DNA from 2 places in the Pseudomonas frederiksbergensis genome. Region 2 is predicted to be linked to the other one. Evidence: riboswitches for the same ligand, from Rfam matches in the RefSeq annotation. Region 2 holds a riboswitch; the other holds the start of a gene.
The links. A riboswitch is a leader RNA that binds a small molecule or an ion and turns the genes downstream of it on or off. The one in region 2 is predicted to bind cobalamin.
Positions count from the first base shown of each region.

Region 1: another riboswitch for cobalamin. It lies ahead of cobO (cob(I)yrinic acid a,c-diamide adenosyltransferase); the one in region 2 lies ahead of BLL42_RS24805 (CbtB domain-containing protein).

Region 1 covers NZ_CP017886.1:4,444,779-4,452,709, forward strand. The annotation lists gene BLL42_RS21250 (AI-2E family transporter) at 1-845, shown strand, start outside; gene hda (DnaA regulatory inactivator Hda) at 1,079-1,783, shown strand; gene BLL42_RS21260 (C40 family peptidase) at 1,997-2,617, shown strand; gene BLL42_RS21265 (C40 family peptidase) at 2,783-3,316, shown strand; gene BLL42_RS21270 (class I SAM-dependent methyltransferase) at 3,332-3,994, shown strand; cobalamin riboswitch at 4,085-4,319, shown strand; gene cobO (cob(I)yrinic acid a,c-diamide adenosyltransferase) at 4,401-5,012, shown strand; gene BLL42_RS21280 (cobyrinic acid a,c-diamide synthase CobB) at 5,023-6,360, shown strand; gene bluB (5,6-dimethylbenzimidazole synthase) at 6,357-7,007, shown strand; gene cbiB (adenosylcobinamide-phosphate synthase CbiB) at 7,004-7,912, shown strand; gene cobD (threonine-phosphate decarboxylase CobD) at 7,905-7,931, shown strand, end outside.
Region 2 covers NZ_CP017886.1:5,145,609-5,153,539, reverse strand. The annotation lists gene cobN (cobaltochelatase subunit CobN) at 1-782, opposite strand, end outside; gene cobW (cobalamin biosynthesis protein CobW) at 786-1,853, opposite strand; cobalamin riboswitch at 1,957-2,168, opposite strand; cobalamin riboswitch at 2,247-2,469, shown strand; gene BLL42_RS24805 (CbtB domain-containing protein) at 2,592-2,783, shown strand; gene BLL42_RS24800 (CbtA family protein) at 2,795-3,496, shown strand; gene BLL42_RS24795 (cobalamin biosynthesis protein) at 3,493-3,906, shown strand; gene cobM (precorrin-4 C(11)-methyltransferase) at 3,987-4,733, shown strand; gene nfuA (Fe-S biogenesis protein NfuA) at 4,903-5,487, opposite strand; gene BLL42_RS24780 (fatty acid cis/trans isomerase) at 5,600-7,891, opposite strand.

The DNA of each region.
Region 1 (7,931 bases), 700 kb from region 2:
TGGTGCCCATGCTGGCCAAACAGCTGTTCCGCTTGTATGAGCTGGCACCCCAGATGCTCGATTGGTTGCAGCACACGGCGATGCCCTGGGCGCAGTCAAAACTCGGGTTGGCGGATGGGTTCTGGAAGTTCGACAAGGTCAAGGCCGCGATCAGCGAGCACATGGGGCAGACCACTGACATCGTCGGTATCGTGCTGAGCCAGGCCACAGCATCGGGTTTGGCGTTGATCGGTTGGCTGGCTAATCTGGTGTTGATCCCGGTGGTGAGTTTTTACCTGTTGCGCGACTGGGATCTGATGATGGCGAAGATCCGCAGTCTGTTGCCGCGTGATCGTGAAGAGCGTGTGGTATCGCTGGCGAACGAGTGTCACGAGGTGCTTGGCGCATTTGTTCGTGGGCAGTTGCTGGTGATGCTGGCGTTGGGTGTGATCTACGCGGCGGGTCTGATGCTGGTCGGACTGGAACTGGGGCTGTTGATCGGTCTGATTGCCGGTCTGGCAGCGATCGTGCCGTACATGGGCTTTGTGATCGGGATCGGCGCGGCGTTGATTGCCGGGTTGTTTCAGTTTGGTGGCGACCTGTATCCGATGATCGGGATTGTCGCGGTGTTCATGGTCGGTCAGGCGCTCGAGGGCATGGTGCTGACGCCGTTGTTGGTGGGGGACCGGATTGGTCTGCACCCGGTGGCGGTGATCTTTGCGATTCTTGCGGGTGGAGAGCTGTTCGGTTTCACCGGGATCCTGCTGGCGTTGCCAGTGGCGGCGGTCATCATGGTGCTGGTGCGCCATGTGCATGATTTATATAAGGATTCTGGTATGTACAGTGGCGTGGAGGATTCGGATTGATCGGGGCTGTCGATTAAGCGCTCAAGGTCGCCCGGCGCATTGCCGGGCAGGCCTGTAAAACTCTCCCGGCTGTTACATACGCCGTCAAACAAACCCAGGCGATACCTGCAAGTTAACGCAAACCTTTGATTTTGCTTATGGTCTGCTGCATTGTGCGGCTGGCGTCACGGGTATAAACTTTGCAAACTTTACACAGAGGCCACTAACGGTTCGTTTGGAACTGTTCAGTCAGCATGAAACCGATTCAGCTGCCCCTAGGTGTGCGTCTGCGTGATGACGCTACCTTTATCAACTACTACCCCGGCGCCAATGCCGCTGCACTCGGCTATGTCGAGCGGCTGTGCGAAGCCGACGCCGGTTGGACCGAAAGCCTGATCTATCTCTGGGGCAAGGACGGCGTAGGGCGTACGCACTTGCTGCAAGCCGCGTGCTTGCGCTTCGAGCAGTTGGGGGAGCCGGCGGTGTACTTGCCGTTGGCCGAGTTGCTGGATCGCGGTATCGAAATCCTCGACAACCTTGAGCAGTACGAACTGGTCTGCCTGGATGACTTGCAGGCAGTCGCAGGGCGGGCTGATTGGGAAGAGGCGTTATTCCATCTGTTCAATCGCCTGCGTGACAGCGGTCGGCGCCTGCTGATCGCCGCCTCAACCTCGCCACGCGAGTTGCCGGTAAAACTGGCTGACCTCAAATCCCGCTTGACCCTGGCATTGATTTTTCAGATGCGGCCGCTGTCCGATGAAGACAAGTTGCGTGCGCTGCAATTGCGTGCGTCGCGTCGCGGTCTGCACCTGACCGACGAAGTCGGGCATTTTATTTTGACTCGCGGTACTCGTAGCATGAGCGCGTTGTTCGAGCTCCTCGAACGCCTCGATCAGGCTTCCCTGCAGGCTCAGCGCAAGCTGACAATCCCCTTTCTCAAAGAAACCCTGGGCTGGTAAAACTGCGGCCTGTAGCGCGTTTCGGCTTCTTCCAGGCGTCAAAAAAACCGCTTCCGGAAGGGCTTTCGCGGCGCGTGCAGATTTAAAATGGGCTTAAGCGCTTAGATGTTGGCGAGAAACTGATAAGTCACATTTGGGTCGATTGAATTTGCAAATGAGGACGATAGAAGGCATAGTCTCGCCTTCTTTACAACTTCAGCCACGGTCGTGCCCATGCTAAATCGCTTCGCACCCCTCGTGCCTCTCGCACTTGTCACCCTGCTTTTTGGTTGCGCGGTTCATTCCCCGGTCTCGCAACAAAACGATCAGCAGATTAAAAATTCAGCGACTGCCCAGTCTTCCGTTATTTATCAGGAAGAGTTGGCGACCGAAAAAGAGCTGGCCGATTTTGCCAGCAGCAAGCCTTACCAGCTTCCGGTTCTGGCCGACAGCATTCTCGAACGTGGTTTGTCCCTGGTCGGTACCCGTTACCGTATGGGCGGTACCTCTGAAGCCGGTTTCGATTGCAGCGGTTTCATCGGTTATCTGTTTCGTGAAGAGGCTGGCATGAACCTGCCGCGCTCCACTCGCGAAATGATCAACGTGAATGCCCCATTGGTCTCCCGCAACAACCTGAAGCCTGGCGACTTGTTGTTCTTCGCCACCAATGGTCGTCGCGGTCGCGTCAGTCACGCCGGGATTTACCTGGGTGATGACCAGTTCATCCATTCCAGCAGCCGCCGCAGCGGTGGTGTCCGGGTCGATAACCTGGGCGACAGCTACTGGAGCAAGACTTTCATTGAGGCCAAGCGAGCGCTCGCCATGGCACCAACGACGGTCACGGCAAGCAAGTAAGCGGACTTTTTGTAAGGCTAACTTAAAGTCTTACTTGAAGTTTGGCGCGTAGCCGCTAGAATCCTGATCTATTGTTGACTAACTAACCGCGTAAGCCCTGCTTACGCGGTTTTGTTTTCAGTCTCTCGGCAGAGAAAGCCGCAGCCAGATCAGGATGTTCTGTATATGACGATGTCGGCCCGCCTTGTACTTATCTTCTTCGCAGCGCTGCTCAGCGCCTGTGCCAGTCGTACTCCGCCGCCTGTTAAAGTCGTTCGCGCCCCGGTTTTTGCTCCCGTTCAATCTTTCTCGCCTGCCGCTGAAGACGTGCTGATTCGGGCACTGGGTCTGGTCGGTACGCCTTATCGTTGGGGCGGCAATACGCCGGATTCGGGTTTCGATTGCAGCGGCCTGATCGGCTACGTCTACCGCGATGCGGCGGGTATTTCCCTGCCGCGTTCAACTCGCGAGATGATCGGCATGCAAGCGCCGAGTGTCGGCCAAGAGGCACTGCAGACCGGTGATCTGATCTTCTTCGCCACCAATGGCGGCTCGCAAGTCAGCCATGCCGGGATCTACGTTGGTGAAGGTCGCTTCGTGCATGCACCCGCCACGGGGGGTACGGTGAAGCTGGACAGTTTGTCCAAGGCCTATTGGCAGAGAGCCTACCTGAGCGCCAAGCGTGTTATTGAGCCCGAACATCTGGCGCACAATTTCTAGTTCGCAGAGGTTGTCATGACCGCTCGCACACTCAATCTCGACGAATCCCTCTACAACTACCTGCTCGACGTATCCCTGCGCGAAACACCGCTGTTGCGCCGCTTGCGTGACGAAACCCAGGCGCTGCCCATGGCGCGCTGGCAGGTGGCGCCCGAGCAGGGGCAGTTTCTCGCGTTGCTGGTCAAGCTTACGGGTGCCAGACGCTTGCTTGAAGTCGGCACCTTTACCGGCTACAGCGCCTTGTGCATGGCGGCCGCCTTGCCGGATGACGGCGCGTTGATCTGCTGCGACATTCCCGGAGAGTACAACGCCACGGCGCGCCGTTACTGGCAGGAGGCAGGCCTCGCTGGGCGCATCGATTTGCGTTTGGCCCCTGCGCTGCAAACGCTGGCCCAACTTGAGCAGCAAGGGCTGGGTGGTTGCTTCGATCTGATGTTCATCGATGCCGACAAGGCCAACTATCCGGCCTATCTGGAAAGCGCCTTGCGCCTGTTGCGAAGCGGTGGTCTGGCGGTGTTCGACAACACGCTCTGGAGTGGACGAGTACTGGAAGAAAATCCCGCGAGCGAAGACACCCGAGCCATCCAGGCACTTAATCGTGCCTTGAAGGATGACTCGCGTGTCGATCTGTCGTTGTTGCCTTTGGGTGATGGTTTGACGCTGTGCCGCAAAAAATAATGGGCTGATGGCAACGATCGCAGCTCCGGCGGTCGATCTGCTTTTGATGAGCCCCCGGCTTTAATTGACGCTCCACCCCCAACCCTCTAACCTTCGCGACTTGTTTCAGGTGCTCTGTGACCCAGTGGTCGACCGAGTGAAACAGGGAAGCCGGTGAGGGCGCGTTCTTTGACAGAACGGGCGACGATCCCGGCGCTGCCCCCGCAACGGTAAATGAGTAAAAACTGTGCTTTGAGCCACTGTGTCGTAGATCGATATGGGAAGGCGCGCAGTCAGGCGCAAGCCGCTCATGAGCCCGGAGACCGGCCTGATTCATCCAGCGGCATCACGGTGGGCGATGCCAGGCTTCTTGCCGTCTATTTCTATGCCTGCCCGCCGTTATCCAGCCTCAACGGAGAGCTCCCCCATGACTGATTCCCCCGATCGTGACGAACGCCATCTGGCGCGCATGCTGCGCAAGAAAGCCGTGATTGATGAGCGTATCGCCAACTCGCCGAACGAATGCGGCTTGCTGCTGGTTCTGTCCGGCAACGGCAAGGGCAAAAGCAGTTCTGCGTTCGGCATGCTCGCCCGGGCAATGGGCCATGGCATGCAGTGCGGCGTGGTGCAGTTCATCAAAGGGCGCAGCAGTACCGGCGAGGAACTGTTCTTCCGTCGCTTTCCGGAGCAAGTGCGCTTCCATGTGATGGGCGAAGGTTTCACCTGGGAAACCCAGGATCGCCAGCGCGATATCGCCGCCGCCGAGGCCGCGTGGGAAGTCTCCCGTGAATTGCTGCGTGACTCAGGCGTTGGTCTGGTAGTGCTCGATGAGCTGAACATCGCGCTCAAACATGGCTATCTGGACCTCGACCAGGTGCTCAGCGACTTGCAGGCCCGTCCGCCGATGCAGCACGTGGTAGTTACCGGTCGCGGGGCCAAGCCGGAGATGATCGAGCTGGCCGACACGGTCACCGAAATGGGCATGATCAAGCATGCCTTCCAGGCCGGGATCAAAGCGCAAAAAGGCGTTGAGCTGTGAGCCTCTTTATATGAATAGCAGTCGTTATTGCCCGGCGGTATTGATTGCCGCGCCGGCTTCCGGTCAGGGCAAGACCACCGTCACTGCCGCGCTGGCCCGTTTGCATCGCAATCAGGGGCGCAAGGTGCGGGTGTTCAAATGCGGCCCGGACTTTCTCGATCCGATGATTCTCGAGCGCGCCAGCGGTGCGCCGGTCTATCAATTGGACATGTGGATGGTCGGTGAGCAGGAAAGTCGCCGTTTGTTGTGGGAAGCGGCCGCTGAGGCTGACCTGATTTTGATCGAAGGCGTGATGGGCCTGTTTGATGGCACGCCGTCCAGCGCCGATCTGGCGCGGCACTTCGGCGTGCCAGTACTGGGCGTGATCGATGGCACTGCCATGGCTCAGACCTTCGGTGCGCTGGCGTTGGGGCTGGCGCGTTATCAGCCGGATTTGCCGTTTGCCGGTGTGTTGGCCAACCGCGTCGGCACCTTGCGTCACGCGCAACTGCTCGAAGGCAGCCTGACCGAAGGCCTGCGTTGGTATGGTGCCTTGTCCCGGGAAACCGGGATCGAACTGCCGAGCCGTCATCTTGGATTGGTTCAAGCCAGTGAATTGAATGACCTCGATCTGCGCCTCGACGCAGCCGCCCAAGCGTTGGCCAGCAGCTGCGAAGTGGCGTTGCCGCCTGCCGTCGAGTTCGCTGCGCCGGAAGAGATCGTTGCCGAGCCATTGTTGGCCGGTGTGCGAATTGCCGTGGCTCGCGACGAAGCGTTTGCCTTCACTTATGGCGCGAGCCTCGATTTGTTGCGGGCGATGGGCGCCGAGTTGCGATTCTTCTCGCCGATCCATGACCGCGAACTGCCAGAAGCTGACAGCCTGTACCTACCCGGTGGCTATCCGGAATTGCACCATGTGGCGTTGGCTGAAAACAGCACAATGCTCGATGCCATTCGCGCGCACCATGCTGCCGGCAAACCGTTGCTGGCCGAATGCGGCGGCATGCTGTATTTGCTCGACTCACTGACCGATGTCGATGGCACGCGGGCTGAGTTGGTGGGGCTGCTGGCGGGTGATGCGGTGATGCAAAAACGCCTGGCGGCGTTGGCCCTGCAAGCGGTCGAATTGCCCGAAGGCGCGCTGCGCGGCCACACTTATCACCATTCGTTGACCAGCACCGAGCTTGAGCCAATCGCTCGTGGTCTGAGCCCTAACGGCGGGCGCGGTGCCGAGGCGGTTTTCCGTGACGGGCGGATGACGGCGTCCTATGTGCACTTTTATTTCCCGTCCAATCCATCGGCGATCGCCGCGCTGTTTGCGCCAGACCTGAACCCTGTGGGGGCGGGCTTGCCCGCGAAGCAGCCATGACCGACAACGCATTTTCCGAGGCCGAGCGCGAAGCGGTTTATCGCGCGATTGCCGAACGTCGCGACATGCGTCACTTCAGTGGCGGCAGCGTCGAGCCCGAACTGCTTCGGCGATTGCTCGAAGCGGCGCATCGGGCCCCGAGTGTCGGCTTGATGCAGCCCTGGCGATTCATCCGCATCAGCGACCGAGCGTTACGCGGCAAGATCCAGCAACTGGTGGAAGAGGAGCGGGTACACACTGCGCAGGCGCTGGGTGAACGCACCGACGAATTCATGAAGCTGAAAGTCGAAGGCATCAACGACTGCGCCGAAGTGCTGGTCGCCGCGCTGATGGATGATCGCGAGCGGCATATCTTTGGTCGTCGGACCTTGCCGGAAATGGACATGGCGTCGTTGTCCTGCGCGATCCAGAATCTGTGGCTGGCGTCCCGTGCCGAAGGTCTGGGCATGGGCTGGGTCTCGTTGTTCGAACCGCAGGCATTGGCGGATTTGCTCGGCCTGCCGCCGGGGGCCAAGCCGCTGGCGGTGTTGTGCCTGGGACCGGTCAAGGCGTTTTACCCGGCGCCGATGCTGGTCCTTGAAGGCTGGGCGCAGGCGCGTCCGCTGAGTGAACTGTTGTACGAAAATTTTTGGGGAGTGAGTCAATGAGTGTGGCGTTGCTGAGTGTCGCCGGGGTCGCGCTGGACGCGCTGCTGGGCGAACCCAAGCGCTGGCATCCGCTGGTGGCGTTCGGCCGTTTTGCCGATCGTATCGAGCAACGTTTCAACTCCGCCGGCCGTGGCTGGCGCAGTCACGGTGTCACGGCCTGGGTGATTGCGGTGTTGCCGCTGACCCTGTTGATCACTGCATTGTCCTGGCTGCCTTACATCGGCTGGATCATCGAGATTCTCGCGTTGTATTGCGCCCTTGGCCTGCGCAGCCTCGGTGAGCACGTCGAGCCGGTAGCTCAAGCGCTGCGCAGTGACGACCTGGATGAAGCACGCAAGCGTGTCGGCTATCTGGTCAGCCGCCAGACCAGTGAGCTGGACTCGACCGAAGTGGCCCGCGCCGCCACTGAATCAGTTCTGGAAAACGGCAGCGATGCCGTATTCGCCGCACTGTTCTGGTTTGCTGTCGCCGGTGCGCCGGGGGTGGTGCTCTATCGGCTGAGCAATACCCTGGACGCCATGTGGGGTTATCGCAATGAACGCTTTGAGCGCTTCGGCTGGGCGGCGGCGAAAATCGACGATGTGCTCAACTATATTCCGGCGCGTCTGGTGGCGTTGACCTACGCGCTGCTGGGCAAAACCCGTTTGGCATTCAAATGCTGGCGCACGCAGGGGCCAACCTGGGACAGCCCGAACGCCGGGCCGGTGATGGCCGCTGGCGCTGGCGCCCTGGGGGTCGAGTTGGGGGGGGCGGCGATCTATCACGGTGAGCTGCATCAGCGTCCTCAGTTGGGCGAAGGTCTGCCGGCAGACGCCAATTCCATCGATCGCGGCTGGCAACTGGTTCAGCGCGGGGTAGGGTTGTGGCTGCTGATTCTCTGTGTGGGAGCCGAGCTTTATGCTTGAGCACGGTGGCCGCTTGCGC
Region 2 (7,931 bases):
ACCGAAGCCTGCACGTCATCCAGCCAGTCCTCGACCACCGTCAGGCAGCCGGGTTCTTTCAAACTGGCCAGCGCAATCGGCAACGGATTCAGCCCCGCAGCCTGCAAGCGCTGGCAGAAAACATCGATGAAGGCGGTGTTGGCCGCCTGCAAGTGCGAACGGTAAAACAGCACCGCCGCCACGGGCTGATCAACCTGCCAGTCGGCTTGCCAATCGCCCAGCGTCGCGTTGCTTTTGTGTGGGTGGTAAATCGCGGTACGTGGCAGAACCTGCGGTTCAGCCCACGGATAATCGCGGCCGAGCCAACGGCTGGCCAGGCAGCGATACAACGCCAGCGCATTGCCCATGCCGCCCTGACGCAGGAAATGCCAAAGCCGCTCGCGGTCTTCGACCGCTACGGTGCTCAGGTCGCTGAGTTCCGGGTCGGGACGGTCATCGCCCGGTACCAGAATCAACTGCACGCCACGTTGCGAGAGTTCCACCAGGCGTTCGATGCCGTAGCGCCAATAGGCGATCCCGCCGTGCAGCGAGATCAGAATCACCTTGGCGTGGCGCAGCACTTCGTCGACATACACGTCGACCGAGGCGTGATTCTGCACCTGCATCGGGTTGGCCAGGCGCAGGCTCGGGTAGTCCTCGGGCAACTGCTGCGCCGCTTCGGCGAGCAGCGCCAGACTGGAGTCGCCGCTGCACAGAATCACCAGCTCGGCGGGGGTTTGGCCAAGGTCGGCAATGTTGTCATCCGAGACGAAACCGCCGGGCTGGGTCCTGAGCAGGTGCATGGGTTAAACGCTGAGCGCGGCGCGCAATTGCGCTTCGAGCAAGGCAGCGTCCAGTTGCTGGCCGATCAGTACCAGACGTGTGCTACGCGTTTCGTCTGCGGCCCATTGACGGTCGAAGTGCTTGTCGAAACGCGTGCCCACACCCTGGATCAGCAAGCGCATCGGCTTGTTCGGGATCGCGGCGAAACCCTTGACCCGCAGGATGCCGTGCTGGACCACCAATTGGGTCAGGGCATCGAGCAACAGGCTTTCGTCGGCTTGCGGCAGTTCGATGGAAATCGAATCGAAAGCGTCGTGATCGTGATCATCGTGGTCGTCGCCATCGTGGTGATGGTCATGGTGGCTGTGACGGCTGTCGATGTGTTCTTCAGAGCCGGCACCCAGGCCGATCAGCACGTCCAGCGGCAGACGACCGCTGCTGGCTTCGATGATTTTCACCGCTGGCGGCAGTTCTTCGGCAACTTCCAGGCGCACTTTGGCCAGATCCGCAGGGCTGATCAGGTCGGCCTTGTTGAGGATCACCAGGTCAGCGCTGGCCAGTTGGTCGGCGAACAGCTCGTGCAGCGGCGATTCATGGTCCAGGTTCGGGTCGAGCTTGCGCTGGGCGTCGACCTGGTCCGGGAACGCGGCGAAGGTGCCAGCGGCCACGGCCGGGCTATCGACCACGGTGATCACCGCGTCCACGGTGCAGGCACTGCGGATTTCCGGCCACTGGAAGGCTTGCACCAGCGGTTTTGGCAGGGCCAGACCGGAGGTTTCGATGAGGATGTGGTCCAGATCACCGCGACGGGCGACCAGTTCGCGCATCACCGGGAAAAATTCTTCCTGAACGGTGCAGCACAGGCAGCCGTTGGCCAGCTCATAAACACGGCCGTTGGCTTCTTCTTCAGTGCAGCCGATGGAACATTGCTTGAGGATTTCGCCGTCGATGCCCAGCTCGCCGAACTCGTTGACAATCACCGCGATGCGCCGGCCCTGGGCGTTATCGAGCATGTGTCGCAGCAAAGTGGTTTTGCCCGAACCGAGGAAACCGGTAACGATGGTGACGGGGAGTTTGGCCAGTGTTTTCATCGGATGCCCTTTGGCAAGGTGGCGGGCATACGGGACGACAACCGGCGGCGCTTGAGCGCGCAAAGCGGAAGAGTTCGCCACCGGATCACCCCGCCCGGTTGTAGTGAGAATCTGTATCGAGGCAGGTCTCCTGGCTGACGGTGGGCCGGTCTTTCGACTGGCGGTTTCTGCACCTTCCCGCGCCTGAAAACAAAAGAGCGCAGTGGCATGGCAGAAACGCAACCGTTCACAGTTGCGGGGGCAGCCGCGGCATTGACCGCGTTCCCTTCTTAGCTTCGGCGCACGCGCCAAAGAACCTCGAAAGCGCAAGGCTACGCATCGCATCGGGGCGGGTCAATGTTCACTGCAGCTGAGAAACGTTGCCAATTGACGCCCTACCCTCGCCCATGCTCTCCTACACGCCTTGTTACGGGTGCCCTTCACAGGGTGAAACGGGAAACCGGTGAATCATGTGCTTTACTCAAAAGCCATGTCAGTCCGGTGCTGCCCCCGCAACGGTAAGCGAGCGAAGAATCAGATCCACTGTGCCAGTTCGGCATGGGAAGGCGATTCTTGCAGGTTCGGCGAATGCCAGCCCCTCGTGAGCCCGGAGACCGGCCCGCAACACAGAGTGCCTTGCGACACAGGGCAACGAATAACAAACCCGCGGTGGGCGGGCGCTGTTTTAGCTTCCGCGTGCCTGGCTCGCGGGGTTTTCATGCGCTCGATTCACCCACTGACTGACCAGAGGGAAGCGCCATGTCGATCATCAGCAGTACTCGCCACGCCACCGCCAGCAGCACCTCCACCCTGAGCCAACGCCTCGTTGCCGCTATCGGCGCATCGATTCTGGGCGCGTGCCTTGTGTATTTCGCCGGTTTCTCGCACATCGACGCGGTGCACAACGCCGCCCACGATACCCGTCACAGCTCTGCCTTCCCGTGCCATTGAGACCTGCCGACATGATCAAGCGTATTGCGCAGACCGCAGGTTTCACCGGTTTGCTGGCCGCCCTGTTGCTGACCCTGCTGCAAAGTTTCTGGGTCGCGCCGCTGATTCTTCAGGCGGAGACCTACGAAAAAGCCCCGGCGGCTGAAGTCCATGAACATGCCGAAGGCGCCATGGCGGGTCACACCCACGATGCGCAAGCCTGGGAGCCGGAAGACGGCTGGCAGCGCGTGCTGTCGACCACCGGCGGTAATCTGGTGGTCGCCGTCGGTTTTGCGCTGATGCTCGCCGGTCTCTACACCCTGCGTGCACCGACCCGCACCTCTCAAGGTCTGCTCTGGGGTCTGGCCGGTTACGCGACCTTCGTCCTCGCACCGACCCTGGGCTTGCCGCCGGAATTGCCGGGCACTGCCGCCGCAGACCTGGCACAACGGCAGATCTGGTGGATCAGCACCGCAGCCTCCACCGCCGTCGGTATCGCCCTGATCGTGTTCGCCCGGCACTGGCTGCTGAAGGTACTCGGTGTTGCCATTCTGGCCGTGCCGCACATCATCGGCGCGCCACAACCTGAAGTGCATTCGATGCTGGCGCCCGAAGCCCTCGAAGCACAATTCAAGATCGCCTCGCAGCTGACCAACGCCGCGTTTTGGCTGGCCATGGGCCTGATCAGCGCGTGGTTGTTCCGCCGCAAGATCGATGGTCAATACCACGCATGAGTGAAACGGGCGCAGCGCCAACGCTGGTGATCGGCCTGGGCTGCCAGCGCGGCTGCCCGGCCAGCACGCTGCGCGCGCTACTTGACCAGGCGTTGCAGGCTCATCACATCGAATTGCAGACGATCAAGGCCCTGGCCAGTATCGACCTGAAACGTGATGAGCCCGGCCTGATCGAGTTGGCCAGGCAACTGGCGCTGCCGTTGATGTATTTCAGCAGTGAACAACTGGCCGGCTATCAACCGCAACTCAGCCATCACTCGCAAATTGCCTTCGAGCGCACCGGTTGCTATGGCATAGCGGAAAGCGCTGCACTGGCCCTCGCCGAGCAACTGGCCGAGGCGCCGGCAAAATTGCTGATCCCGCGACAAAAATATGCCCAGGCGACGTTTGCATTGGCCGGCGCTGCGTAAAATCCTCGATAATCCCGCCTTCGATCATGAGCAATCTTCATCTGAAGCCTTGCTTTGACCCTTTTTCACAGGAGCCGGCCATGACCGTCTACTTCATTGGCGCAGGTCCCGGCGACCCGGAACTGATCACCGTCAAGGGCCAGCGGCTGATTCGCAGTTGCCCGGTGATCATTTACGCCGGCTCGCTGGTGCCTGAAGCCGTACTGGAAGGCCATCAGGCTGAACAGGTGGTCAACAGCGCCGAATTGCACCTGGAACAGATCATCGAACTGATCAGAATCGCCCATGACAAAGGCCAGGATGTGGCGCGGGTGCACTCCGGCGATCCGAGCCTGTATGGGGCGATCGGCGAGCAGATTCGTCACCTGCGCGAGCTGGACATCCCGTTTGAAATCATCCCCGGCGTCACCGCCACCGCCGCGTGCGCGGCGCTGCTGGGCGCCGAGTTGACGCTGCCGGACATCTCGCAAAGCGTCATCCTGACCCGCTACGCCGACAAAACCACGATGCCGCCGGGCGAAGCGTTCGGCAGCCTGGCCCGGCATGGCGCGACCATGGCGATTCATCTGGGGGTCAATCACCTGGAGAAAATCGTCGCTGAACTGCTGCCGCATTACGGCGTGGACTGCCCGATTGCCGTGGTGCATCGAGCCAGCTGGCCGGATCAGGACTGGGTGGTGGGGACACTGGCAGACATCACCGAAAAGGTTCAGGCCAAGGGATTTCGGCGTACGGCACTGATTCTGGTGGGTCGGGTGTTGGGCAGTGACCATTTCAGTGAATCGTCGCTGTACCGCGCGGGGCATGCGCATTTGTATCGCCCCTAAGATCAAAAGATCGCAGCCTGCGGCAGCTCCTACGGCATCCGCATTCTCCCGTAGGAGCTGCCGCAGGCTGCGATCTTTTGGGGGTCACCCCCAACCTCCCGACAAACCATCACCCACAAAAAACGGCGCTCACGGGGCGCCGTTTTTTTGTTCGCAGTGAACGCCTTGTTTAGTAGTAGGCGTTTTCTTTCTGCGTGTGGTCGGTCACGTCACGTACACCTTTAAGCTCGGGAATACGCTCAAGGAGCGTTCGCTCGATGCCTTCCTTCAAGGTCACGTCAGCCTGGCCGCAGCCCTGGCAGCCGCCACCAAACTTCAACACGGCGATGCCGTCGTCCACCACATCGATCAGGCTGACCTGACCGCCGTGGCTGGCCAGCCCCGGGTTGATTTCGGTTTGCAGGTAGTAGTTGATGCGCTCGTTGACCGGGCTGTCGGCATTGACCATCGGTACTTTGGCGTTTGGCGCCTTGATGGTCAGTTGGCCGCCCATGCGGTCAGTGGCGTAGTCGACCACGGCATCGTCCAGGAACGCTTCGCTGAACGAGTCGATGTAAGCGGTGAAGCTTTTGAGCCCCAGCGCAGTATCTTCAGGTTTTTCTTCGCCCGGCTTGCAATAGGCAATGCAGGTTTCGGCGTATTGAGTGCCAGGCTGGGTGATAAAGACCCGAATGCCGATCCCCGGGGTGTTCTGCTTGGAAAGCAGATCAGCCAGATAATCGTGGGCGGCGTCGGTAATGGTAATGGCGGTCATGGAAGTTCCTCGCAGGCTTGGGCGCAGTTTACGCCAATCATCGCGCCGGACAAAGTCCCAGTATTTTTGTCGGGAAAGAGCCGGTCGCCGCTAGCGGCGACCAGCGAGTCGATCACAGGTTTTCGTAGCGATTCATGTCCAGGACGCCCTCTTCCACCGGATCGGTCTCGTGGATATACCGGCTTAAATCGTGGAAGTACTGCCAGAACTGCGGGTGGCTGCGACGAATGCCCCAGCGCTCGACGATTTTCTCGAAGCCTTGGGCATCCTTGGCATTCTCCATCGCAGCGACAAACTCCGGCACGTGTTCAGCGGGAATGTTGAACATGAAGTTCGGGTAGCTGCTGAGCACGCCGGGATAAATGGTCAATGTGTCCAGCCCCGACTGATAGCGCGATGCCTCGCCGAGCAGGAACGCCACATTGCTGTGGGCACGGTTGCGCAGCAGGCTGTACACCTCGCGCTTGCCGCTGCGACTTTCAATGCGCAGCATCGTCGCTTCCGGCAGTTGATCGATCACCTTGAGCCCGGCCGCCGGGCGCGATGTCAAACGGCTCAACGCCTGCTCGGCATTCTGCAAGGCCGGATCGATATTGGGCCGTGAGCAATAAGCCCCTTCGCAACGATTGATCGGATCAGGCCTGGCGTTCAGGTCACCGTAACGTATCAGCAATTGCTGGGCGAAATCGCGTTTCGGGTCTTTCTCGTCGAGTTTCAGCGCCGTCGGTTTGTCATTGTCGATGCTTTCGTAATCCAGCCACATCTTGAATTTGCCGCCGCTCTGATACCAGTCATCCAGATACCCGTCACGCGAATCGGCCGGCATCAAGCGCAGGAAGTTCTGCTCGGCGCCGTTACGGATCAAGTCGAAATACAGCCGGGTCTGCGCCTGATGGGAAACGTTGCCGAACACGTCGAAGTTAACCGCCAACTGATAATAGGTGCGCTCCAGCAACGGGAAGTCGAACAGCCACATCGTCTGCGGCACCTCACCGATCAGGCCTTTGGTCACTGAGGCGCTGTCAAAATGCCGGAAAATACTCAGCAAGGCATTGTCGTTGCCCGCCCACAGGCTCGACCAGCTGGGTGCCGGTACATTGGCATAAGTGTCACGGCGCAAGGCTTCGTACTCGTTACGCTTGTCGCGGTAGGCATACCACAGGCTCAGCACACTGCCGACATCATCATTCTGGCCGGGCATGGCCAGCAACGGCGTGGCCTTGCCGCGATAACTCGGATCGGTGATGTACACGTCGTGCTCCGGCGCCTGGAAGAACGCCCAGAAGTTGTCGCGGATCACGTCGGTGGCGATCTGTCCGCGACAAACCGGGCCGCGGATAAAGGTGCGCACAAAGTACTCGGCGTTATCGAGCATGAACTGATAACGCGCCTGGGCCGGAATTGCCTGGAAGGTCTCGAAGGGATTGGCGCGACGTTCCGGGCCATAACCGGGCAAGGCGTGGACCTGCCAGTTGCCGTTGTAGAACAGGGTTTTGATCCGGGCCATTTTCGCCGGGCTCAGCGGATAGGTGATGTGCGTCTTGTGCACGATCACCCCTTGCACCGGCCACAAGCGGTAGTACACCTGAGTGCCCGGATCATCGTTCGGGCGGCGGCTGTTGATCAGGTCGATCGGCTGGCCCGTCGGTGTGCGCGAACGCACCCACTGGAAGAAGTGCCCCGGCTCGCCGTCCTTGAAGTAGATATGCGCCAGAAACCAGTGCTCAAACAACCAGCGTGCCACCAGACTTTCACGGGCGCCCGGTGCGTTGAGCAGGTTTTCCCACTGCACCACCTGCAAGGTTTCCCTCGCGCTGGGGACCAGGCCCTGCTGGTCGATTGGCGCGCCGGAGGCCAGCCAGCGTTGCAGCGTCTGGTACTGCTGATCGGTCAGCCCCGTCACCGCCAGCGGCATCCCTTCTTTCGGATGGGCGCCGGCATAGGCTTCGAACTCCCCCGGCATCGGGCACATGTTCTCGCGCTCGAGCCCAAGCACAATGTCTTCCGGAAGCTTGGCGTTAGGTTGCAGCGGTGTCCGGTGGCCGAGCTCCAGCATGCGCGCCATCAGCGCAGCCTGACTGCCTTGAGCATCGAGTACCGAATAGAAGTCCTTGCGTTGCCAGGCCGCTTTGCCAAAGGCGTCATAAAACAACCGTGTCGGCTCCGACGCCTTGCTGCGTTCACCGGCGTAGACCGGAATCTTGTTCGCACCGCGCGCCGCGCCCTCGCCACTGCCCAGATTGAGCTGACAGGCGGCGTCATAGCAGGCATGGCAAGCCACGCATTTTTCAGTGAAGATCGGCTGAATGTCGCGGGTATAGGAGATCGCCGGCGCCGTGCCTTGTGCTGTGGCGGCACTGCTTATAAGCAGCACAAAGAGGCTGATGAAAACGCGATACGACATATCCCTGGTCCCGATCATGAAAAAACGTCGAGATTCTACC